Regions from separate parts of the Xanthobacter wiegelii genome, predicted to be linked through region 1. Evidence: predicted binding sites of a transcription regulator. Region 1 holds the regulator's gene; the other holds the start of a gene.

Region 1 (12,059 bases):
GGATGTCGATGCGGCCGAATTCGGCGTGCACCTCGGCCACCGCGCGCTCCACGTCGGCGAGGCTGCTCACGTCCACGGTCACGGGCATGACGCGGGCGCGGCCGAGATCATCGGCGGTCTTCACCACAAGGGCGCTGTCGCGATCGAAGATGGCGACGCGGGCGCCGGAGGCGAGGAAGCGCTCCACCACGGCGCGGCCGATGCCCTGCGCGCCGCCGGTGACGATGGCGAAGCGGTCCTTCAGATCGATGGCGTTGGACATGTTTCCCCCGGTGCGGCGCCGGCTCCGGCCGGCTGTCCCAAGTTTCTGCCGTTGGCGCGGCGGCTGTGCCGGTATGGCTTAATCGATTGAAAACCAATCCTCCCACGCATAGCGCGGGATGGATCGGGAGGAAAGGGCGCGGGGGCGCATGGGCGCGCAGCCCTCCATGCGTCCCGTGCAAGGCGGACCAGGCGAACAGGGCGCGCGGCGCGGGCGGAGAGGGGCGCCGCTCAGGCGTCCTCGTCCTCGTCTCCAGGCTCGGCCTCGTCATCGAGGCCGCCGTCGGCGCCGAGGCGCAGGGCGAGGTTCTTCTCCACCTTGCGCAGGAGTTTGCGCAGGCGCTTCTTCTCCTTGCTGTCGAGGCCGACCACCATCTCGGCCTCCAGCTGGTCCCACACGTGATCGATGGAGGCGCCGCGGTCGCGTCCCGCCTCGGTGAGGAAAACGCGCACGAGCCGGCCGTCGCCATCGGTGGCGCGGCGCTCCACGAGGCCCTGCGTCGTCAGCCGGGCGATGGTCTTGGAGGCGGTGGGCGGGCGCACGCGCAGCGCCGAGGCGAGATCGCCCATGGTGCGGCCGTCCGCCTCGCACAGGAGCTTCAGCACGGATTCCTGACCGGGAAACAGCCCGAGGCCGGCGAGGAGGCGGGCCGACAGCGCCTTCTGCAGGCGCGCGGTGTGGGTGAGCCTGTAGCCGATGGTCTTCTGAACCGGATCCTTCATGGGTCTCCCCGCCCTTCCTGAGCGCGAGCGGGGCGGCCCGTTCGCGCGCCCCTTTATCCACATGCCGGCTTACAATTTTGCGAAGGTTAGAGCCCGACAGCTGTCAAAGACGCAGGCGCTCGTGAATTTTTCGCGCGCGCCATCTTCCGAGGGCCGTCATCGCCCGCCTTGTGCGGGCGATCCACCCAACCACTCGTCCGGTTGCACGGTTTTCCCGGCACCCCTCCCGCGGCGCCGTGGATCGCCCGCACAAGGCGGGCGATGACAGCGACGGGCAAAAGGCGGTTCCCACGCCCCCTCGCCCCGCTCAGCGCCCCATGGTAGCGTCCCCGCCGTGACCGGACCCGATCGCCTTTCCCTTTCCCGACGCGCGCTCATCCTGCGCGGTGCCGCGCTGGCGGCCGCGCCGATCGCGGGCCTGAGCCTTGCCACCACCCGCGCGCTCGGCCAGCAGACCGAGGCGGACGTCATCATCATCGGCGCCGGCGCGGCCGGCATCGCCGCCGCCCGCCGTGTCGCCGAGGCCGGACGCAGCTATGTGCTGCTCGAGGCCGGCAAGCAGGTGGGCGGGCGCACGATCACGGATACCACCCAGTTCGGCGTGCCGTTCGATCTCGGGTCCGCCCGTCTCAACATGCCGGCGGCCCGCCCCATGGCCGCCTTCGGCCGGGCCGAGGGGCTCGACATTTATCGCGCGCCGGACGGCGGCCGGCTTTATGTCGGCGGGCGCGAGGCGGGCGATGCCGATTATGAGGATTTCATCGCCACGGTGCGCCGGGGCGAGCGGGCCATCGTCGCCGCCGGTGACGCCAACCGGGACATGGCTGCCGCCCGCGCGCTGCCGGACCTCGGGCCGTGGGGGGACAGCGCGCGCTTCGTGCTCGGCCCGTTCACCTGCGCCAAGGAGCTCGATCAGGTCTCCACCGTGGATGTCTCCCGCGGCGACGAACGCGAGAGCGAGGACATCTGCCGGCAGGGCGTCGGCACGCTGGTGGCGCAGCTCGCGCGGCCGCTCACGGTGCGCCTCGAAGTGGTGGCGCGGTCCATCGATCTCAGCCCCCGCCTGGTCTCGGTGCAGACCAACAAGGGCACCGTCACCGGCCGCACGGTGATCGTCGCCGTGCCGCCCAGCGTCATCGCCGCCGGCAAGCTGCGCATCGGCCCCACCTTCCCCCCGCGCTACCGCACGGCGGTGGAGAAGATCACCCTTGGGGCGTTCGACCACATCGGCTTCCGCCTGCCGCGCAATCCCGGCAACCTGGGCGCCGACGAGCTGATCTATTTCCGTGCCGACAGCCCGCGCGCCTATGCGCTGCGCGCCCGCATCGGCGGCAGTGATCTCTACAGCCTGGAGGTGGGCGGCGCCGTGGCGGCCGGCCTCGCCGACAGCCCGCCCGAGGCCGCCGCTTCCTTCGTGAAGGCGGCGTTGACCCGCGAGTTCGGCGCGGATGCCGGCGCGCGCGTCGGCAAGGTGTTCGCCACCCGCTGGAGCAAGGAGCCGTGGGCGCTGGGCGCCTTCTCCTGCGCGCTGCCAGGGTTCGGCAACATGCGCCGCGCCTTCACCGAGACGGTCGGCGGACGCCTCGTCTTCGCCGGCGAGCATACCCACGAGACCCTCTGGGGCACGGTCGGCGGCGCCTGGCTCTCCGGCGAGCGCGCGGCGAAGCAGGCGCTGGGGCTGATCGGGGTGCGGACGGGGTGAGGGGGCGGGCCGTATGGCCCTCGCCGCGCGCTCTTAATCTTCCGCCCCGTCATCGCCCGCCTCGTGCGGGCGATCCACTTCTCGGCTGGAGGGGTGCCCGATTTTCGGTGCAGCCGGACGATGACGGCGCTCAATTGGAGAGGTCGGAGCCTCAAAAAGCCCGCGCGGCGCCTGAGCGAAGACAACGCCCCAAAAGCCCGCGCGGCGTCTGAGCGGAAGCAACGCTCAATGCGCGCGGGCGAACATCTCGTTGAAGGAATAGCCGGCGCCGCGCACGGTGCGGATGGGGTCCGACTGGCGGCCGCGGTTGATGGCCTTGCGCAGGCGGCCGACGTGAACGTCCACCGTGCGCTCGTCGATATAGACGTCCTGGCCCCATACGCCGTCGAGCAATTGCTCGCGGGAGAAGACGCGGCCGGGGCTCTGCATCAGGAATTCCAGCAGGCGGAACTCGGTGGGGCCGAGATGGATCTCGCGGCCGGCGCGGTGCACCCGGTGCGTCTCGCGGTCCAGTTCGATGTCGCCGGCGCGAAGCAGCGTCGCCACATGCTCGGGCTTGGCCCGGCGCAGCAGGGCGCGCACGCGGGCGAGCAGCTCGGGCACGGAGAAGGGCTTCACCACATAATCGTCGGCGCCTGTGGCGAGGCCGCGCACCCGCTCGGTCTCCTCCCCGCGGGCGGTGAGCATGATGACGGGCAGGCGTTCGGTTTCCGGCCGGGTGCGCAGCCGCCGGCACAATTCGATGCCGGAGAGGCCGGGCAGCATCCAGTCGAGGATGATGAGATCCGGCACGCTCTCGCGCAGCCGGGTCTCGGCCTCGTCGCCGCGTCCCACGCTTTCGACGCCGTAGCCCTCCGACTCCAGATTGTACCGGAGCAGGAGGGTCAACGGCTCTTCGTCCTCGACGATCAGAATACGCGCCGGCACTTTGGTCTATCCGTCACTATCGGGGCTCCGCGCCCCGTCTTCAGGTCTGTTGGATCAGCTCTGAACGGTTGTGGTGCGGCCCGGGAAGGGCAGGGTGGTGTCGCTGGAGGCGTCCGCCTTCGGGCGGGTCTCCGGCAGGTTCTGACCCGTGACCATGTAGTGGACGATCTCCGCGATATTGGTCGCGTGGTCGCCGATGCGCTCGATGTTCTTGGCGCAGAACAGCAGGTGCGTGCACACCGAGATGTTGCGCGGATCCTCCATCATGTAGGTGAGGAGCTCGCGGAACAGCGAGGTGTACATGGTGTCGATGGCGCCATCGCGGCCCCACACTTCCACCGCCTTGGCGTCGTTGCGGGCGGCGTAGGCGTCGAGCACTTCCTTCAGCTGCTCCAGCACGAGGTCGGAGATGTGCTCCACCCCGCGCACGAGCTTGGCCGGATGATACTCGCCCTCGATCGCGATGACGCGCTTGCCGACGTTCTTGGCGAGGTCGCCGATGCGCTCCAGGTCGTTGGCGATGCGGATCGCGGCGACGATCTCGCGCAGGTCGATGGCCACCGGCTGGCGCTTGGCGATGACCAGGATGGCCCGGTCCTCGATCTCGCGCTGAACCTGGTCGACGGTGGCGTCGAGCAGCACCACCTTCTGGGCGAGGGCGCTGTCGCGGCGGATGAGGGATGTGACGCTGTCGGCGACCAGGCGCTCGGCCTGTCCGCCCATCTCGACGACCTTGCGGCCGATTTCCTTCAGCTCCTGGTCGAAGGAGGCAACGATATGATCCGGCATCTCAGTGATCCTTCAATCGGTCAGCCGAAGCGGCCGGTGATGTAGTCGCGCGTCTTGATCTCCTTCGGATTGGTGAAGATCACGTCGGAGGGGGCCACCTCGATCAGCTCGCCCAGATAGAAGAAGGCGGTCATGTCGGCGCAGCGCGCGGCCTGCTGCATGTTGTGGGTGACGATGACGATGGTGAATTCCTGCTTCAGCTCGTCGATCAGATCCTCGATCTTCGAGGTGGAGATGGGGTCCAGCGCCGAGGTGGGCTCGTCGAGCAGGATCACCTCGGGCTTCACCGCGATGGTGCGGGCGATGCACAGGCGCTGCTGCTGGCCGCCGGACATGCCGAGCGCCGAGGTGTGCAGGCGGTCCTTGGTCTCGTCCCAGATGGCGGCCTTGCGCAGGCACCATTCCACGCGCTCGTCCATCTGCGACTTGGAGAGCTTCTCGTGCAGCTTCACGCCGAAGGCGATGTTGTCATAGATCGACATGGGGAAGGGCGTCGGCTTCTGGAACACCATGCCGATGCGCGTGCGCACGATGGTGGGGTCCAGCTCCTTGCCGACGATGTTCACGCCGTCGAACAGCACCGCGCCCTCGGCGCGCTGGCCGGGGTAGAGGTCGAACATGCGGTTGAACACGCGCAGCAGCGTGGACTTGCCGCAGCCCGAGGGGCCGATCATGGCGGTCACGCGCTTCTCGGGAACCTCGAAGTTGATGTTCCGGAGCGCATGATTGCTGCCGTAGTAGAACTGCAGGTTCTCCACCTTGATCTTGGCGGGGGCCGACGGCGCGTCGGGCTTGGCGCCGACGGCGGAGGCGAGATTGAAGGTGGGGTCGACGGCTGAAGTCATCTTGTCCTCGCTTGGGCTTGTGGCCGTGCTTCGGAGGAAATGGAAAGGGCGGAGAGGCGGCGGGCCTTGGCCCGCGCCTTAAATTCAGTGGCTGCGGGCCAGGAACAGGCGGGACGCCACGTTAAGCACCAGCACGCCCACGGTGATGAGCAGCGCGCCGGCCCAGGCGAGCGCCACCCAGTCGTCGAACGGGCTGCCGGCGAACTGGTAGATGGCGATGGGCAGGCTCGCCATCGGCTTCGACAGGTCCGTGGACATGGCGTTGTTGCCGAGCGAGGTGAACAGCAGCGGCGCGGTCTCGCCGGCGGCGCGGGCGATGGCCAGCAGGACGCCGGTCACGATGCCGGCGCGGGCCGCGCGCCAGGTGATCAGCATCACCACCTTCCACTGCGGCGCGCCGAGCGCGAAGGCGGCTTCACGCAGGCCCACCGGCACGAGGTTCAGCATGTCCTCGGTGGTGCGGACGACCACCGGGATCACCAGGATGGCGAGGGCGATGGCACCGGCCCAGCCGGAGAAGCCGCCCAGCGGCGAGACAAGGAATGTGTAGACGAACAGGCCGACCAGGATGGACGGCGCCGAGAGCAGGATGTCGTTCACGAAGCGAGCGACGTGGCCAACCTTCGTGGTCTTGCCGTTCTCGGCCAGGAACGTACCGGCCAGCAGGCCGATGGGGGTGCCGATCGCCATCGCGATGCCGATCTGGATCAGCGAGCCGACGATGGCGTTCAGCAGGCCGCCGTTTTGCCCCGGCGGCATGGTGATGCGGGTGAAGACGTTGGTGCCCAAGGCCGGCAGGCCCTTCTGCACCAGCGTGAACAGGATCCATGCAAGAAGGAACAAGGCGAACACCGCGAAGCCGGTGCTGACGGCCTTGACCGTGAGATCCTTTGTGCGGCGGATGGCGAGGGAGGACATGCTGGTGCGCTCCTCAGGACTTCAGGTTGGATCGGACGAGGAAGCGCGAGAGCGCCAGCACGATGAAGGAGATGACGAACAGGATGAAGCCGAGCGCCAGGAGGGAGTCGAGCTTCAGGGAGCCCTGCGCTGCCTCGGGGAACTCATTGGCGATGGTCGAGGCGATGGTGGCGCCGGGCGCGAACAGCGAGGCCGAGAGACGCGTCGCGTTGCCGATCACGAAAGTCACGGCCATGGTCTCGCCGAGCGCGCGTCCCAGGCCGAGCATGATGGCGCCGACCATGGCCGTGCGGCCGTAGGGGATCGAGACGTTCTTGTAGACCTCGTAAGTGGTCGCGCCGATGCCGTAGGCCGATTCCTTCAGCATGGGCGGCACCGATTCCAGCGTCTCCACGAACATGGCCGTGATGAAGGGCAGGATCATCACCGCCATGATGAGGCCGGCGGTGAGCATGCCGCCACCGAGGGCGGGGCCCTGGAACAGCGCGCCCAGGACGGGGATCGGCCCGAACAGCTCGATCAGCGGCGGCTGCACATAGGCCGCCATGAGCGGCGAGATGATGAAGAAGCCCCACATGCCGTAGATGATGGAGGGCACCGCAGCGAGCAGCTGGATCGCCACGCCGATGGGCCGGCGCAGGCGCTGGGGCGCAATCTCGCTGAGGAAGAAGGCGATGCCGAAGGACAGCGGCAGCGCGATGATGACGGCGATGACGGCGCTGAACAGCGTGCCGTAGATCATCACCAGGGCGCCGAAATTCTCGGTCACCGGGTTCCAGGTGGAGTTCCAAAGGAAGTCGAGGCCGAAGGCATGGAACGCCGGAAGCCCGCCCTCGAAGAGCATCGCGATGATAAGCCCGAGGAGGACGAGCACGAAGATGCCGCATCCCCACAGGAGGCCCACGAAGATGGCGTCTGCGGTGCGTCCCACCGCCTTTGCCGATCCGATCGGCGCGACCAGGGCTCCCTTGGGGCCCGCGCCGGTACCACTCATCGTCGCGTCCATCTGGTCCTTCCCCCGCACGCGCTTCAAAAAAGCTTTAGGCCGGACCCCGGCCGGGCAAGAGGAGCGCCGCCGAAGGCGGCGCTCCCGTCAGTTTCCATAGAATGGGCGATACCGCCCGTTCAGTTCGACCAGACGGCCTTGCCGTCGACCTTCACCTCGGTCTTCCAGGCTTCGCGCACGCGGGCCGCCACGTCCTTCGGCAGCGGGATGTAGTGCAGCTTCTCGGCGATGGGGGCGCCATTCTCGAAGGCCCAGTCAAAGAACTTGATGACCTCGGCCGCCTGCTCAGCCGACTTCGGCTCCTTGGGGAGGAGGATGAAGGTGGCGGACGTGATCGGCCAGGTGGCATCACCGGGGGTGTTGATCATGGACGCGGCGAAGTCCTTGGCGCCGGCCCAGTCCGCATTGGCGGCAGCCGCCTGGAAGGCGGGAACGGTCGGCGACACGAACTTGCCGGCCTTGTTCTGGAGCTGGGTGGTGACGAGGTTGTTGGCCGAGGCGTAGATGTACTCGACGTAGCCGATAGCACCCTTGGTGTTCTTCACCGTGCCGGACACGCCCTCATTGCCCTTCCCGCCGGCGCCCGTCGGCCAGGAGACGGAGGTGGCGGCGCCGACCTTCGACTTCCACTCGGGGCTCACGTCCGCGAGATAGGAGGCGAACACGAAGGTGGTGCCCGATCCGTCAGAGCGGTAGGTGGGGACGATGCCGAGGTTCGGCAGGTTGAGGCCGGGATTGAGGTCGGCAATGGCCTTGTCGTTCCACTTGGTGATCTTGCCGAGATAGATGTCGGCGAGCACCGGGCCGGTCAGCTTCAGCTGGTTGGCGGCGATGCCGTCGAGGTTCACGATGGCGACCACCGAGCCGATCACGGCCGGGAACTGGAGGAGCTTCTGCTGCGCGAGCTTCTCGGTCTGGACCGGGGCGTCGGACGCGCCGAAGTCCACGGTGCGGTTGAAGATCTGGGTCTGGCCGGCGCCCGAGCCGATGGACTGGTAGTTGAGGCCCGTGCCGGTCTTTTCCTTATAGGCAACGGCCCAGGACTGGTAGACGGGGGCGGGGAAGGTCGCGCCTGCGCCGGTGATGTCGCCAGCGGAGGCGCCGCCGGCAAACAGCGAGCCAGCTACGGCGATCACGCCGAGAGCGGTGGTGAGCTTCACGATAATTCTCCTTGCCAATTCGGTTGCCGCTGCGGCAGGCGCCGGGGCAACACTGGGCTCAGGACTCTTAGCCCCGGCGCGCCAAGGTTCTATGACGTGCCCATGACACGAAAATGACAGACTACGCTGTTGACTTGTCGAGTCTTTTTTCCGGGTTCGGCAAAGCTTCCAGGCGGACGGAAAAGATTGCGCCCGCGCCCAGCTCGCTTTCCACGCCCAACCGGCCCCGGTGGCGGGCCACGATATGCTTGACGATGGCGAGCCCCAGCCCTGTACCGCCCTGGTCACGGCTCGCCGCAACGTCCACCCGATAGAAGCGTTCGGTGAGGCGGGGCAGGTGCTCCGGCGGGATGCCGGGGCCGAAGTCGCGCACGCTCACCACGGCCGTGCCGTTCTCCCGGGCGAGGCGCACCTGCACCTTCTTTCCGGGGGCGCCGTACTTGAGGGCGTTTTCCACGAGGTTCTCGAACAGGCGGATCAGCTCGTCGCGGTCGCCCAGCACCTCCAGATCGGGGGCCTCGCGCACCTGCTCCAGCTCCACGCCCCGATCGCCGGCCAGCGGAGAGAGGGTGTCGCAGACGTGGGCGAGGATGGCGCCGAGGTCCACCTTGGTCTGCGGCTGGACGTGGGCGTTGAGTTCGATGCGGGACAGCGAGAGCAGGTCGTCGATGAGCCGCGACATGCGCCGCGCCTGCGCCGCCATGATGGCGAGGAAACGCTCGCGCGCGGGGGCATCGTTGCGGGCCGGGCCTTGCAGCGTCTCGATGAAACCGGAGAGGGAGGCGAGCGGCGTGCGCAGCTCGTGGCTGGCGTTGGCCACGAAATCGGCCCGCATCTGCTCCACCCGGCGCTGCTGGGTGAGGTCGCGGAAGGTGAGCAGCACCGCGTCCGGCGCGCGCTCCGGCGAGACGTGCAGCCGGAGCGGCACCACATGCGCCTCCAGCCAGCGGTCGAGGGGAATGCGCTCGGCGAATTCCACCCGCCGGGGCACCCCGTCCGCCGCCGACGCGCGCACCGCGTCCAGCACCTCGGGCACGCGCACCACGAAGGACAGGGGATCGCCCACCCGCGTCGGGCCGAGGGCGAGGGTCACGCGCTGGTTGGCGGTGATGATGTTGCCGGCGGCGGAGAGCAGCAGCGCCGGTTCGGGCAGCGCCGCCACCACCGCGCAGGCCTGCGTGTCCCGCGGCGGAGGGGGCGGGGTCGGCAGGGGTGTCACCACCGGCACCGGGGCCGGCGGCGCCGGCCGCAGCGACACGGCGAGCGCCACCAGCAGCGCCGCCGTCAGCAGCGCCACCACCGGATCGACCGCGCCGGCCACCGCCCCGCCGATGACCGCTGCCGCGATGGCAGCGAGCCACACAATTCTCCAACGCCCGATGCGGCCCGGTGGAAGGAAGGGGTCCGCCTGCACGGCCGGGGCGGGCGGCGGGGAAGGCTGCGCGGTGGAGGGCTGAGGGGTGGAGGGTTGAGGGGTGGAGGGGTGGGTCGTGCGCGGCGTCTCCGCCGGCGCAATGGAGGGAGCCGGCGGTGGAGCGGGCTCGGGCGGGGGCGCGAGCGTCGATGACGTGAGGGCGGGCGCGGCCGGGCCGGGCGCGGCTGGAGCCGGGGCAGGCGAGGGGGCAGCGGGCGGGACAACGGGCTCGACCGAAGGCTGGCCGGACGTTCCCGCCGGCTGGGCACGTCGCTCCGACGCCCGGCGCTCCCGCACGGGCCTCTCCTGATCGCGCGTCGTCTCGCTCATCCCTTGCTCGCGAGACTCCTGCTCGCGGCCGGCCTGCGCGGGCCCTTCCGGCATCATCCTGGCGCGCCCTCCCTTTCGCGGCATTCTACACGGCCTCGCTGCTTCTTTCCGGCGCATTTCGCGAACGCCTGCCGAGCCGCCCGCCTGTGGCGAATCGCCCCGGGATGTCGGCCCTTCGTTTGAAGGGTGATGCTCGCGCCCCTCCAAGAAGGCATTACGACAGCCGGCCCTCCCGATATTTGATCGAGCGCGGTTTTCGCCAGCCGTGCGCCGTCGCGTCGGCGATCAAGGTACCTTCGGCAGAGTGCTTCGGGCCGCCCGCGCGGCCTGCCGGTGCGACATGCCTTGCCCAACAGGCATGCCCATCTGCTATGAGGGGACGGGGGCGGAGGAATTGCCGATGGCTCAGGATGACCGGCGCCGGGCTGGCGGGTGCGGCCGCCGTGCAGTCGCGGGTATTGCGCGGCCGGCTTTCGCCATTCTGGCCGGTACCATGGTCGCCCTGCTGTCGCCGGTCTCGCCCGTGCGTGCCGATCCGGTGCCGCTGCCCAGCGCTGATTTTGCCCTGAAGGCCAATTTGAAGCGCGGCGGCACCCTCGATCTCGCTCACAGCCAGGGCCGCATGCGGGTGGAGATCCAGAAGCCCAACATCCCCGGCAGCATGGTGGGCATCATCGATCTCAAGGCGCGCAGCATGGTGGTGCGCACGCCCAACCTGCCCAACATGGCGGTGGAGATCGAGCTGCCGCCCGAATACGTGCTCGGCGCCCTGTCCGGCACCGGCCTCAGGGTGGGCGAGGATACGGTGGCGGGCGAGGCCTGCGACGTGTGGAAGGTCGATCCGCAGATGAAATCCGCCCTCGGCGCCACCACCGCCTGCATCACGCCGGACGGCATCGCCTTGCGCACGACAGTGGAGATCAAGGGCGCGAAGCACACGGTGTTCGAGGCGACCTCGCTCACCCGCGCGCCGCAGGATCAGGCGCAGTTCCAGCTGCCGGCCGGCATCCAGGTGATGAAGGTGCCCAAGGGCAAGATCGGCGCCGCCCTCGGCATTCCGGGCCTCGGCGGACCGGCCGAGGCACCGGCGGCTCCGCCGCCCGCCACGACCAAGCCCTGAGCGGCTCGGCCGAAGGGTCCGGGTGAAGGTCCTTACCCGAACGTCATCGCCACCGGCACATGATCGGACGGCTTGTCCCAGCCGCGCGCGTCCTTCAGCACGGTCATGGCGCTGGCCGAGGGCGCGAGGCTTTCGGACGCCCACACATGATCGAGCCGGCGGCCGCGATCGTTCGCGGTGTAGTCGGGCGAGCGGTAGCTCCACCAGGTGAACAGCTTCTCCTGCGGCGGCACGAAGCGGCGCATCACGTCCACCCACGGGCCGGAGGCCTGGAACGCGCCGAGCCGCTCCACCTCCACCGGCGTGTGGCTGACCACCGTGAGCAGCTGCTTGTGGTTCCACACGTCGGTTTCGAGCGGGGCGATGTTGAGGTCGCCCACCACGATGGCGTGCCCGTCGCCGGCCGCGTCGGCCTTCAGCGCCGGCCACGCCGTCACCTCGTCGAGGAAGGCGAGCTTGTGGGCGAACTTGGGGTTCAGCTCCGGGTCCGGAATGTCGCCGCCCGCCGGCACGTAGAAATTATGGATGGTGAGGGGTTTGCCGAGCGCGTGCGCGCCGTCCAGAGTCACCGCGATGTGGCGGGCATCGCCCTTGCCGCAGAAGGCGCCCTTCTCAATGCGCGCGAAAGGCCGCTTCGAGAATGTCGCCACCCCATGCCACCCCTTCTGCCCGTTGAGCGCGATGTGGGGGAAGCCCAGATCGCGGATCGCATTCAGGGGAAACTTGTCGTCCTGGCACTTGGTCTCCTGCAGGCACAGCACATCCGGCCGCAGCCGCTCCAGGGCGGCGCGCACGATGTCGAGGCGGATGCGGACGGAATTGATGTTCCAGGTGCAGACGGTGAGGGACACGGGCAATGGCAGA
Region 2 (12,059 bases), 1.3 Mb from region 1:
GCATCTCCTCGGCCGGCCTGCGCGAGAGCCACGTCCACGACGTGACCATCACCCGCGAGAGCCCCAACTATCCGACCAGCGTCTGACGCTGTTTGAGTGTTCACACCGGCGCGGCTCAGCCCGCGCCGGCGGCACCCCCGCCACGCATGCGAACCACGAATTCCACCAGGAAGGCCGTGGACCAGGCCACCATCATGGGGCCGATGAGCGATTCGAAACCGGCCACGGCCCGAAAGGCCCTTTTGATGCTCACGCCATCGGGACCGAGCGTGGTGTAAGTGGAGAGTGAATAATAGATGGCGTCGCGCGGGTCGCCGATGGCGTCGAGCAGCACATAGGCGCCGGCCCAGATGCACACCTCCGCGAGATGCACGAGGCTGAGGCTGAGCACCGTAGCGCTGATGATGACGGCTTCCACGAATACATGGTCCGCATAGACCTTGCCGCTGATCCGATGGCTCAGCCTCCGGCGGATGATCGCCAGGCCGATGGCGTGGGTGCACACCGTGAGCATCGCCAGCACGATGCAGACCATCGCCACCGCCAGCATCGCGCCCGAACCAATCGTCCCGTCCATATCCCGTTTTCGCTCCGTCACGTGACACACTACGTGTGAGCTTAGCACCGGCCGGTGCGATCTCACGTGTCGAGGCAAGATGTCACCGAGCGTGAGCGGGGCGGCACGCGGCGGAAACGTCACGAAACGGATGTTTACAAACGGTATCTATTCCCTTCTTCCGCAGCGGAATACCCCTGGGGTAACTTGGATTCCAAGGGTGGCACAGGAGGGGACCGACAGGCTCCGCGAGGCGGAGCCGTCCCGGCCTCTCGCGCCGGAGCCGCTCCAATGTTCGCCTCTCAGCCTCGCTTGGATTTTGCCGTCGTCGGCGTTCAGAAGGCAGGAACGACCGCACTTTTCCATTTCCTGTCCCAGCATTCCCGCATCGCGATGCCGGGCGACAAGGAACTGCACTTCTTCGACGACGACCGCCGGTGCTGGGCGCGCCCGGACTATCGCGACTACCTCTCACGTTTTCCCCGGCGGCGGGGCGCGATCCGTGGCGAGGCGACGCCCTCCTACATCTGGTGGCCGAACACGCTTGAGCGGCTGTGGTTGCATAATCCCCATGTCCGGATCATCGCCCTGTTCCGCGATCCGGTGGCCAGGGCCCATGCCCACTGGCGCATGAGTCGGGCGAACGGCAGGGAGCCCCTCGATTTTTCCAGCGCCATCCGGGCAGAGCGGGGCCGGCTCCCGGCCGGCACTGCCGACGATGGGCGACGGCACTATTCCTATGTGGAGCGCGGCTTTTACGGCGCTCAGGTGGAGCGCCTCCTGTCCATCTTCCCCCGCAGCCAGGTTCTGATGCTCCGCCAGGACGATCTGGCGCAGCACCACGGGGAAACCCTCGCGCGCGTGTTCGATTTTCTCGGACTTGAGAGGGAGTACGTCGCGCCGGATCGGATCTTCGATGGCGCCGCCGACCTGCCGGTCAGCGCCGCGGACGAGGCCTTTCTTGCGAACGCCTATGCCGCGGACCTCGAACGCTTTTCCGCGCTCAGCCGGCTCGACGTATCCCGCTGGCCGAGCGCCGACCCGGACCGGCGCATCATCGCGCCGGACGGGTGTCAGACGTTTCGGCGGGAGTCTTTCGGCGGCGTCACATCGATCATGCCGCTCTCGTCCGGCGTGCCGTAGCCGCGGGTCTCGCGCAGGTCGATGACGCGGAATGAAAAGCCGCCGTTGCGCTTCATGCCCGGCGCGCGGCCGGTGACGAGCGCATAGACGCCGCCGCCAAGAACCAGGGCGGTGATGACGATGCCGGCCACCAGGATGAGGCCGCCGACAAGCGTAAACAGGGCGAGGCCCACGAGACCCGCCACCACAAGGCCGGCGATACCGCCGAAGATGTTCACGAGCTGTTTCATGATTGAAAGGGTGTCGGCCAATTCGGGCGGAATTCCGAGCGGAGACACCGGGGCACCAGCAACCTTTGCGTGATCGCGGCCTTGGCCTGACCGAAAGGGAAGGGCGGCTCAGTCCGCCGCCCCCTCCTCATATTGCTCCAGCGCGGGCTCACGTCCAATGAGCCGGGCGAGCTGGCGCAGGCGGTTCTGCACGCGTTCGTTGACGAGCGACACCAACGTCTTCGGCACGCTCAGCACCAGCTGGTCGCCGCGCACCTTCAGCGGCATGCGGGGCAGGATGCCCGGCATCGCGGCGGACAGCACATAGCCGACCCGCATGGCCGCCCCGAGGATGCGGGCGCGGTCCAGCATTCCGGTGGTGACAAGCTCAAGGATGCGGGTGTCGCTTTCGTCGGCGCCGAGGCCCACGTGACGGAAATAGACCGACAGCGCCACGTAAGCCCGGCCGGGATGATCGATGCCGGCGAAGGCGGCATGGGCGATCATGTTGAGGCTCTGCTCGCCGCGATAGTCGGGATGGGCGCGCCAGCCCACATCCGCGAGCAGGCAGGCCGCGCGGCGCAGGCGGCGCTCCTCGTCCGCTTCCTCCAGCACCGGGGCAGAGGCGAAGAAGCCGTCGGTCCAGGCCACCAGTTCCTCGCCGTGCAAGGGCGAGCGGGAGCGCAGGACATTCATCTCCGCCGCCGCGATGAGCAGCGGGTCACCGGCCCGCTCGGCCTCGGGCAGCAGCGAATAGAGCAGGCCCTCGCGCACGCCGAGGGCCGAAATGACCACCTCGGACGGGCGCCCCTGCCGCACGATGTTCTCCAGCACGAGCGCGCCATAGGCGAGCAGCGGGCGCCGCGCGTCGGAGATCACGTCGATATGGGCCAGCGCTTCGGTGTCGGCACGATGGACGATGCGGGTGAAGTCCAGCGCCTCGCGGGCCGGTATCACATAGCCGTGCATCACATGCAGCGGATAGCCCTTCGTGAACATGTGCAGACGCGCAAGGGCCCGCCATGTGCCACCCACCGCATAGAAGGTGCGGCCGGCGAGGCCGTCCAGAACCTGCGCCTCGGGGATGGTGTCGCGGACGATCTTCTCCGCCTTGCGCGTCGAGCGCGACGAGCGATCCTGAAGGGCGAGGCCGCCCAGCGGCAAGGTCACGCCCGTGCCGACGCAGCCGGCTTTCACGTCCACCAGCTCCAGCGAGCCGCCGCCCAGATCGCCGACGATGCCGTCCGGCGCGTGCACGCCGGAGACGATGCCATAGGCCGCGAGTTCCGCCTCGCGCTTGCCCGTCAGCAGCTCGATGCGGGTACCGCAGATGGCCTCGCACTCGGCGATGAAGGCCGGTCCGTTCTGGGCATCACGCGCGGCGGCGGTGGCGAGCGCATGGATCTCGCCCACCTGCATGGCGTCGCAGAGCGCGCGGAAGCGCTTCAGCGCGGCGAAGGCGCGATCGACCGCATCCTGCGGGAGCCGGCCGGTGGAGAGGACCTCCCGGCCGAGCCCACACAGGGCCTTCTCGTTGAAGATCGGCGTCAGGGCACGGTTGAGCCCCTCGTACACGACGAGGCGCACCGAGTTGGAGCCGATATCAATGACTGCGACCGGCGCCCCAAGGGACAGCCGGCCGGGCGCCTGCGTCAACTCAGCGCCCGCCTCCCCGGCGGACGAAGAGGCTGCGCGGCGAAGAATCCTTGAGAGACTTTCCACGGCCGGACAAGCTCGGATTGGTCATGAAATACTGATGGGCGTTGAACGGCTCCTCGCCCGGCGCCGGGACTATGCGTTCGGAGGAGCCATCCGGCAAGACACGCCAGCTCTGCTGGTTGTCGATAAGGTTCGCAACCATGATCTGGTCGAGCACCTGCTCGTGCACGGTCGGGTTGGTGATGGGGCACAGGGTCTCGACCCGGCGGTCGAGGTTGCGCGGCATCAGGTCCGCCGAGGAGATGTAGACGATGGCGTTCGGGCTGGGCAGGCCATGGCCGCCGCCGAAGCAGTAGATGCGCGAGTGCTCCAGGAAGCGCCCGACGATGGACTTCACCCGGATGTTCTCGCTCAGGCCCGGGATGCCCGGCCTGAGGCAGCAGATGCCGCGGATGACGCAATCCACCTGCACCCCGGCCGCGCTCGCGGCATAGAGCGCGTCGATGATCTCGGGGTCCACAAGCGAATTGCACTTCAGCCAGATCGCCGCCGGACGGCCCGCCCGCGCGAACTCGATCTCGTCCGCGATGTGCTTCATCAGCCGCGGCTTGAGGAAGGACGGCGACACGGCCATCGCGTCGAGCTCATCGGGCGTCGCATAGCCGGTAATGAAGTTGAAGATGCGCGCCACGTCCTGGGCGATCACCGGATCGGCGGTGAAGAAGGAGAGGTCGGTGTAGATGCGCGCGGTAATGGGGTGGTAGTTTCCGGTGCCCACATGCACGTAGGTGGCGAGCTGCGAGCCCTCGCGGCGCACCGCCATGGAAAGCTTGCCGTGGGTCTTCAGCTCGATGAAGCCGAAGACCACCTGCACGCCGGCGCGCTCCAGGTCACGCGCCCAGCGGATGTTGGCCTCCTCGTCGAAGCGCGCCTTCAGCTCCACCAGCGCCGTCACCGACTTGCCGGCTTCGGCCGCCTCGGCGAGCGCCTTCACGATGGGGCTGTCGGATGAGGTGCGGTACAAGGTCTGCTTGATGGCGACGACATTGGGGTCGCGGGCGGCCTGGCGCAGAAACTGAACCACCACGTCAAAGGATTCATAAGGGTGGTGAACCAGAATGTCCTTCTCGCGAATAGCGAGAAAGCAGTCTCCGCCGTGGTCGCGGATGCGCTCGGGAAATCGGGCGTTGTAGGCCTGGAACTTCAGGTCCGGCCTGTCCACCGAGACGAGCTGCGAAAATTCGTTCAGCGCGAGCACGCCGTCCACCACGAAGATCTCGTCGTCGTTCACCCCAAGCTCGCGGGCGACGAAGATGCGCAGTTCGTCCGGCATGGCGGCGTCGGCCTCCATGCGGATCACCTCGCCGTACCGGCGCTGCTTCAGCGCGGTCTCGAACAGGCGCACGAGGTCTTCCGCCTCTTCCTCGATTTCGAGGTCGCTGTCGCGGATGACGCGAAAGACGCCCTGTCCCTTCACGGCGTAGCCGGGGAAGAGGCGGGCGATGAACAGGCCGATCATCTGCTCGAGCGTCATGAAGCGCAGCGTGCCGGCGCCCTGGTCCGGCAGGCGGATGAAGCGGTCGACCTTGGCCGGAATGCGGATGAGCGCGTTCATCCCCCGCCCGTCCGACTGGCGCACCAGCTGGAGCGCCAGCGAGAAGCCGAGGTTGGGAATGAAGGGGAAGGGGTGGGCCGGATCGATGGCGAGGGGGGTCAGCACCGGGAAGACATGGTTGAGGAAGTGCCGCTCCAGCACGTCCATGTCCTCGGGCGTCCCGTCCGTGCCGTCCACCAGCACGATACCGGCGCCGGCGAGGTCTCGCCGCAGTTCGCGCCAGCGGCCCTGCTGGTCGGCGATCAATTGCGCGGCGGCCGCGAGAATGGTGTTCAGCTGCTCGGAAGGGGTGAGCCCGTCCGGGCTCGGGGTCTGGACGCCTTCTCGCACCTGTTCCTTCAGGCCCGCCACGCGGACCATGAAGAATTCGTCGAGGTTGTTGGCGGAAATGGAGAGGAAGCGCAGTTGCTCCAGTAGCGGGTGATTGCGGTTCTCCGCTTCCTCCAGCACGCGGCGGTTGAAGCCGAGCCAGGAAATCTCGCGGTTGATGAACCGCTGCGGGGATTGCGCGAGCGGGCTTTCCACTTCGGCGACGATCTCGGTGTCGGAGAGAGCTACAGCCTCGTTCATGCCCATTCGCTCCGTCGCTCCCTCAACGCCTCAATGGCGGAAACCGGCCGGACCATGGCCGGCTTGCATGACCACTCTATGACATTGCGCCGGCCTTGCGCGTTCCTCAATCATCGCCCACCGGACCGGCGCCGCCGGGCGCATCGTCTGGATGGTCGCCGAATGCCTCGGCGTCGAGCGCGGACGCCAGCACCTGGGCCGCGAGGGCGCGCGTCACCGGCCGCCGGGCGGCCAGCGCCGCCTGGTCCAGCGCCTCGACAATGCGCTGCGCGCCGGCCACTGAACGCGGAATCCGCAGCAGGAGATATTGTACGGTCGCCTCGTCCACAGCGAGCTGGCGGTCGGCGAACAGCTTCACCAGCACCGCGGCCAGCAGCGCATCGTCCGCCGGGGCGATCTCGAACACCGGAATGGCGCGCAGACGGGAAGCGAGGTCCGCGGTGGCGAGCGCGAAGCCGGAGGGCAGCGTGCGCGCGGTCATCAGCAGGTAGGCCTGCTGCTCGCGGGCGAGATTGAGCAGGTGGAAGAGGGCCGGCTCGCTGAAGGTCGCCGGGTCGAGATCCTCGAGCACCAGGGCATCGTGGGCGAGGGCGGCCGGCACCGACTCGCGCACGAGGTCACGGGCAGCGAGCGTCAGGGCGCCCGACCGTTCGGCGAAGATGGCGGCTAGGTGGCTCTTGCCCGAGCCGTCCGGCCCGACAAGGCAAGCGACGCGCGAGGGCCAGTCCGGAAACGCATCGATGAGCGCGAGCGCTGCCGCGTTGCCGGGGGCCGCAAGGAAATCCTCGCGGCGGAGCGCCGGCTGGTTGGGCAGGTCGAGGGCAAGCTGTCGCGGCGGTCCGGCCGGGAGACGGGGCATGATGTCAGCGCGCCTCGGCCGGCGGATCTTCCTCATCCGCGGCGCCCTGGTAGAGCGAGGATTGCATGTATCTGGCGATGGCGAAGCGCACGAGCACCCCGGCCACCGCCGTCAGCGGCACCGCCAGCAGAAGGCCGACGAAGCCGAACAGGTAGCCGAAGGCGAACAAGGCGAACATCAGCCACACCGGATGCACGCCGATGCTGTCGCCCACCAGTTTGGGCGCGAGCACGTAGCCCTCGATGGTCTGGCCGGCGACGAAGATGGCGAGCACGGTGCCGATCATGCCCCAGTCGGGAAAGAACTGGACGATGGCCACGCCCATGGCCAGCACGAAGCCGGTGAGCGATCCCACATAGGGGATGAAGGTGATGACCCCCGAGACGATGCCGATGAGCAGCCCGAAGTTGAGCCCCACCATGGACAGGGAGATGGCGTAGAAGCCGCCGAGCAGCAGGCAGACCGTGGCCTGGCCGCGCACGAAGCCGGCCACCGCATTGTCCATGGCGCGGGCGAGGCCGCGCACCACCGGGCGATGCGGTACAGGCACCAGCCGGTCCACCAGCCCAACCATCTCGTTCCAGTCGCACAGGATGTAGAACACAACCACCGGCGTCACCACCAGCAGCGCGAACAGGGCGACGAGTGCCTGTCCGCCGGACCAGACCGAGGAGAGCAGGGTCAGCACATGGCTGACGCCCTGGGTCATCAGGTCCGAGATGGAGCGCTGCATGTCCGGCAGTCGGTCGCCGACGATGCCGCTCAGCCATTCCCGGTTCTCTTCGGTCAGAAGGCCCTGAAGGCGCGTCACATAGGAGGGCAGGCGCTGGATGAACTCGAACAGCTGCGACGACAGGATCGGCAGCGCCAGCAGGAAGAACAGCATCACCAGCAGCAGCATGATCCCCACCACCACGAGGGCGGAGAGGGTGCGTGCGACGCCGATGTGCTCCAGGCGGGCGACCACCGGATTGAGGAAATAGGCGAGCACGATGCCTGCCACGAAGGGCAGGAGGATGCCGGACAGCAGCCAGAGGATAAGGGCGGTGAGCAGTAGCGCGCCCACCCAGAAGCGGGCCTGAATGCGCACCGATGTCCCCTCCATTCCCGGATGGATCGGCACGGGCATGCGGGGCAGGCGGGCGAAAGCTGCGCTGCGCCGCGCCGGCGACGTCGGGTCGCTGCGGAGTTCCGGCATGCGCGTGCGGTCGCCGTCCATCACCTTGCGCCTTTCAACCGGCCGCCCGAAGGAGAGCCGATCCTGAACCGTCGCCCCTCAGCTTGCCATATGGCGCGTCCATGCGGCGAGATAGGCAGCGGCGGAAAGGCCCGTCAAGAGGCCGACCAGCACCAGCCCGAGATCGTACAGCCCCGGCACGGCCACGCCGAAGCCCGCGCTGGCCAACACGACGGCCGCGAAGCTGATCTGCGCTGCCGTGTTCACCTTGGAAATCAGCAGGGGGCTGATCGTCACCGGCTTCGCCATCACCAGCGAGAGCACCACCGCGCCAATGATCATGACATCCCGCGAGACGACCGCGATGGCGACCCAGCGTGGAATGAGCCCCACCACCGCCAGCGTCACGTAGATCGAGACGAGCAGCGCCTTGTCCGCGACCGGGTCGAGATAGGAGCCAAGCTCGGTCTGCATCTGGAAGCGCTTGGCGATGAAACCGTCGAGCGCGTCCGATACCCCCGCAGCAAGGAACAGCCAGAAGGCGAGGAGCGGCTCGCCCGAGGCGATGGCCCACACCACGGCCGGCACCAGGAAGATGCGCAGCAAGGTGATGATGTTGGGGATGCTCAAGGCTCTTCCGCCACCCTGATAGCGTTGAAAGGCCAGCCGTTGCGAGAAGAGCGCGGGCGCTCCGCGCTCCGCCCTCAGGCGCTGATGCGCTCGATCTCCGCGCCGCAGCGCGACAGCTTCTCTTCCAGCTTTTCGAAGCCGCGATCGAGGTGATAGACGCGCTGCACCATGGTCTCGCCCTCGGCGGCGAGGCCGGCGATGACGAGGGAGACCGAGGCGCGCAGGTCGGTGGCCATCACCGGTGCGCCTGTCAGCCGCTCCACGCCCTCCACGACGGCGGTGTCGCCGTCGAGGTGGATACGGGCACCGAGGCGCGCCAACTCCTGAACATGCATGAAGCGGTTCTCGAAGATGGTCTCGGTGATGCGTGAGCGGCCCTTCGCCTTGGTCATCAGGGCCATGAACTGGGCCTGCAGGTCGGTCGGGAAGCCGGGATAGGGGGCGGTGGAGACGTCCACCGGCAGGATGCCGGCGCCGTTGCGGCGGACACGAATGCCCTCGTTGGTGGCGTCGATCTCCGCGCCGGCGTGGCGCAGGGTCTCCAGCGCGTCCTCCAGGAGGTCCGGCCGGGCGCCGGCGAGCATCACGTCACCGCCGGTCATGGCGGTGGCCATGGCATAGGTACCGGTCTCGATGCGGTCGGGCAGCACCGCGTGGCGGGCCGCCTTGAGGCGCGGCACGCCCTCGATGCGGATGGTGGACGTGCCGGCCCCCTCGATGCGCGCGCCCATCTTGATGAGGCAGTCGGCGACATCGACGATCTCGGGCTCGCGCGCGGCATTCTCGATCACGCTCTCGCCGCGGGCGAGGGCGGCGGCCATCAGCGCGGTATGGGTCGCGCCCACGGACACCTTGGGGAAGACGATCCGGGCGCCGGTGAGCCCGCGCGGGGCCTTGGCCAGCACGTAGCCGGCGTCGATCTCGATGTCCGCGCCCAGCGCGCGCAGGGCGTCGAGGTGGAAATCCACCGGCCGCGTGCCGATGGCGCAACCGCCCGGCAGCGAGACCTTGGCGACGCCCATGCGGGCGAGCAGCGGCCCCACCACCCAGAAGGAGGCGCGCATCTTCGACACCAGCTCGTAGGGCGCGACCGTGTCCACGATGACGCGGGCATCGATCTCCAGCGTCTGGCCGGCGTAGGGGTCGTCGCCGTTGCGCTTGCCGTTGGTGGTGATATCCACGCCGTGATTGCCGAGGATGCGCTGCAGCAGGGCCACGTCCGCAAGACGGGGGACGTTTTCCAGAATCAGCTTCTCCTCGGTCAGGAGGCTGGCGATCATCAGCGGCAGGGCTGCGTTCTTCGCGCCCGAGATGGGGATGGTGCCCTTCAGCTCGTTGCCGCCGACGATGCGAATCTTGTCCATGCCGTCCTGTCCTTGCCTTGCGAGCGGCGCCCCCTGAGCCGGCCGTAAGCGGATGTAAGAGGAAAGCTCTAGCCCGGCTCGCCCTCTGGCACAATCGCGGGCTTCCCCTCCGACGGGGCGCTGCTACCACCCGTTGCGGGATTTCCACCGGAAGCCTCGGTGGAAGAGGCGGTCGGCGCGGAGGGAGTATCGCTCTCCTGTGGTGCGCGGCGCGCACGAGCCTGCGACTTGCGACGCTGGAGATTGGCGCGCAAGGCGGCGGCGAGGCGGTCCGATCGATCCGTGTCAGAGGCCATGATGTTCCCTTTTCGTCCCATTAGAGGGGGTGCCGAGCCGGCGCAAGGGCACCCTTTCTCCTTACCTTTGCGTGCATTGCTGGCCTTGCCGCGGGGAGTGTGCTAACGAGCCCAATTGCTGGGCCGGGGGAAAGCGTGCGTACGGGCGCTGCACCATCCGCGCGCGGCGCGAGGACGAACCGCTGAAATCTCGTCTCCTTCGCGACGGAGGGGGACTGGGCACGGCGGAAAAAAGGCATTATGCCCTCCTCCAGCCGCCGAACGGCAACGGGATTATCCGAACAACCGAGGGTTCGATCTATGAGTGACATCGCCGAGCGGGTGAAGAAGATTGTCGCGGAGCACTTGGGAGTTGAGCCCGAGAAGGTCACGGAGAGCGCCTCCTTCATCGACGATCTCGGCGCCGACAGCCTCGACACCGTGGAACTCGTGATGGCCTTCGAGGAGGCCTTCAACTGCGAGATCCCGGACGATGCCGCCGAGACCATCCTGACTGTGGGCGACGCGATCAAGTTCCTGGAAAAGAACGCGGCTTGATCCATACGCGTGTCCATCTGGCGGTCGCGTGGCGCTCGGCGCCCGCGGCCGTTGTTGCACCGGGCCGCGCGCCAGGGGCGCCGTTCGCCCGCCTCCCGGAGTTTTTCCCATGAGACGTGTTGTCGTCACCGGCCTCGGCATGGTGACGCCGCTCGCCTGCGGCGTCGAGCCGACCTGGCGGCGGCTGCTTGCCGGCGAAAGCGGTGTCAAGGCGATCAGCCATTTCGAGGTGTCCGACCTCGCGTGCAAGATCGCGGCGAACATCCCGCGCGGCGACGGGTCCGACGGCACCTACAATCCCGACCAGTGGATGGAGCCGAAGGAGCAGCGCAAGGTCGATGAATTCATCGTCTTCGCCATGGCCGCGGCCACCCAGGCGCTGGACGACGCCGGCTGGCATCCCACGGAGTACGAGGACCAGATTGCCTCGGGCGTGCTGATCGGCTCCGGCATCGGCGGTATCGAGGGCATAGCGGAAGCGTCCCTGCTCCTGAAGGATCGCGGCCCGCGCCGCATCTCGCCCTTCTTCATCCCCGGCCGGCTCATCAATCTCGCCGGCGGCTACGTCTCCATCACGCACGGCCTCAAGGGGCCGAACCACGCGGTGGTCACGGCCTGCTCCACCGGCGCCCATGCCATCGGCGACGCCGGCCGGCTGATCGCTCTCGGCGACGCCGACGTGATGGTCGCGGGCGGCACCGAATCGCCGGTCAACCGGCTCTCCATCGCCGGCTTCGCCGCGTGCAAGGCGCTCTGCACCGCGTTCAATGACGACCCCATTCACGCCTCGCGCCCCTACGACAAGGACCGGGACGGCTTCGTCATGGGCGAGGGCGCCGGCGTCGTGGTGCTGGAAGAGCTGGAGCACGCGAAGGCGCGCGGCGCCAAGATCTATGCCGAGCTGGTCGGCTACGGCCTGTCGGGCGATGCCTTCCACATCACCGCCCCGTCCATGGACGGCGACGGCGCCTACCGCTGCATGTCGGCGGCGCTGAAGCGGGCGGGCCTGACGGCGGACGACATCGACTACATCAACGCCCACGGCACCTCCACCATGGCCGACGAGATCGAGCTCAAGGCGGTGGAGCGGCTGCTCGGCAATGCGGCGGCCAAGACCGCCATGTCGTCGACCAAGTCGTCCATCGGCCATCTGCTCGGGGCCGCGGGCTCGGTGGAGGCGATCTTCTCCATCCTCGCCATCCGCGACCAGATTGCCCCGGCGACGCTCAATCTCGACAATCCGTCGGTGGAGACGCCGATCGATCTGGTGCCGCTGACGCCCAAGCCGCGCAAGATCGACGCCGTGCTCTCCAATTCCTTCGGCTTCGGCGGCACCAATGCGTCGCTGATCTTCCGCCGCTACGACGCCTGATACGGCCTGCGGTCGGGCGGGAGCCCGGCCGCACGACGCTGGGACAGCCTGCCCCCGTCACGCCCGAATGTC

The links. The regulator PhoB, encoded in region 1, activates phosphate uptake and scavenging genes when phosphate is short. The targets are predictions, from matches to a motif close to TGTCATNNANCTGTCAT.
Region 2: V5F63_RS05840 (RNA degradosome polyphosphate kinase) is a predicted target of PhoB. The motif match lies at 5,820-5,836, and genes of this name have one in related genera.

What each region holds. Positions count from the first base shown of each region.
Region 1 is NZ_CM195529.1:5,232,846-5,244,904, reverse strand. It holds gene V5F63_RS24570 (SDR family NAD(P)-dependent oxidoreductase) at 1-262, opposite strand, end outside; gene V5F63_RS24565 (MarR family winged helix-turn-helix transcriptional regulator) at 493-984, opposite strand; gene V5F63_RS24560 (flavin monoamine oxidase family protein) at 1,319-2,686, shown strand; gene phoB (phosphate regulon transcriptional regulator PhoB) at 2,912-3,613, opposite strand; gene phoU (phosphate signaling complex protein PhoU) at 3,668-4,402, opposite strand; gene pstB (phosphate ABC transporter ATP-binding protein PstB) at 4,423-5,247, opposite strand; gene pstA (phosphate ABC transporter permease PstA) at 5,332-6,165, opposite strand; gene pstC (phosphate ABC transporter permease subunit PstC) at 6,179-7,171, opposite strand; gene pstS (phosphate ABC transporter substrate-binding protein PstS) at 7,291-8,331, opposite strand; gene V5F63_RS24525 (ATP-binding protein) at 8,453-9,694, opposite strand; gene V5F63_RS24520 (hypothetical protein) at 10,476-11,195, shown strand; gene V5F63_RS24515 (exodeoxyribonuclease III) at 11,228-12,046, opposite strand.
Region 2 is NZ_CM195529.1:1,274,222-1,286,280, forward strand. It holds gene guaB (IMP dehydrogenase) at 1-86, shown strand, start outside; gene V5F63_RS05820 (ion channel) at 116-577, opposite strand; gene V5F63_RS05825 (sulfotransferase family protein) at 848-1,699, shown strand; gene V5F63_RS05830 (hypothetical protein) at 1,630-1,929, opposite strand; gene ppx (exopolyphosphatase) at 2,038-3,564, opposite strand; gene V5F63_RS05840 (RNA degradosome polyphosphate kinase) at 3,566-5,752, opposite strand; gene V5F63_RS05845 (HdaA/DnaA family protein) at 5,859-6,611, opposite strand; gene V5F63_RS05850 (AI-2E family transporter) at 6,616-7,830, opposite strand; gene V5F63_RS05855 (CDP-alcohol phosphatidyltransferase family protein) at 7,888-8,418, opposite strand; gene murA (UDP-N-acetylglucosamine 1-carboxyvinyltransferase) at 8,493-9,782, opposite strand; gene V5F63_RS05865 (acyl carrier protein) at 10,379-10,615, shown strand; gene fabF (beta-ketoacyl-ACP synthase II) at 10,725-11,987, shown strand.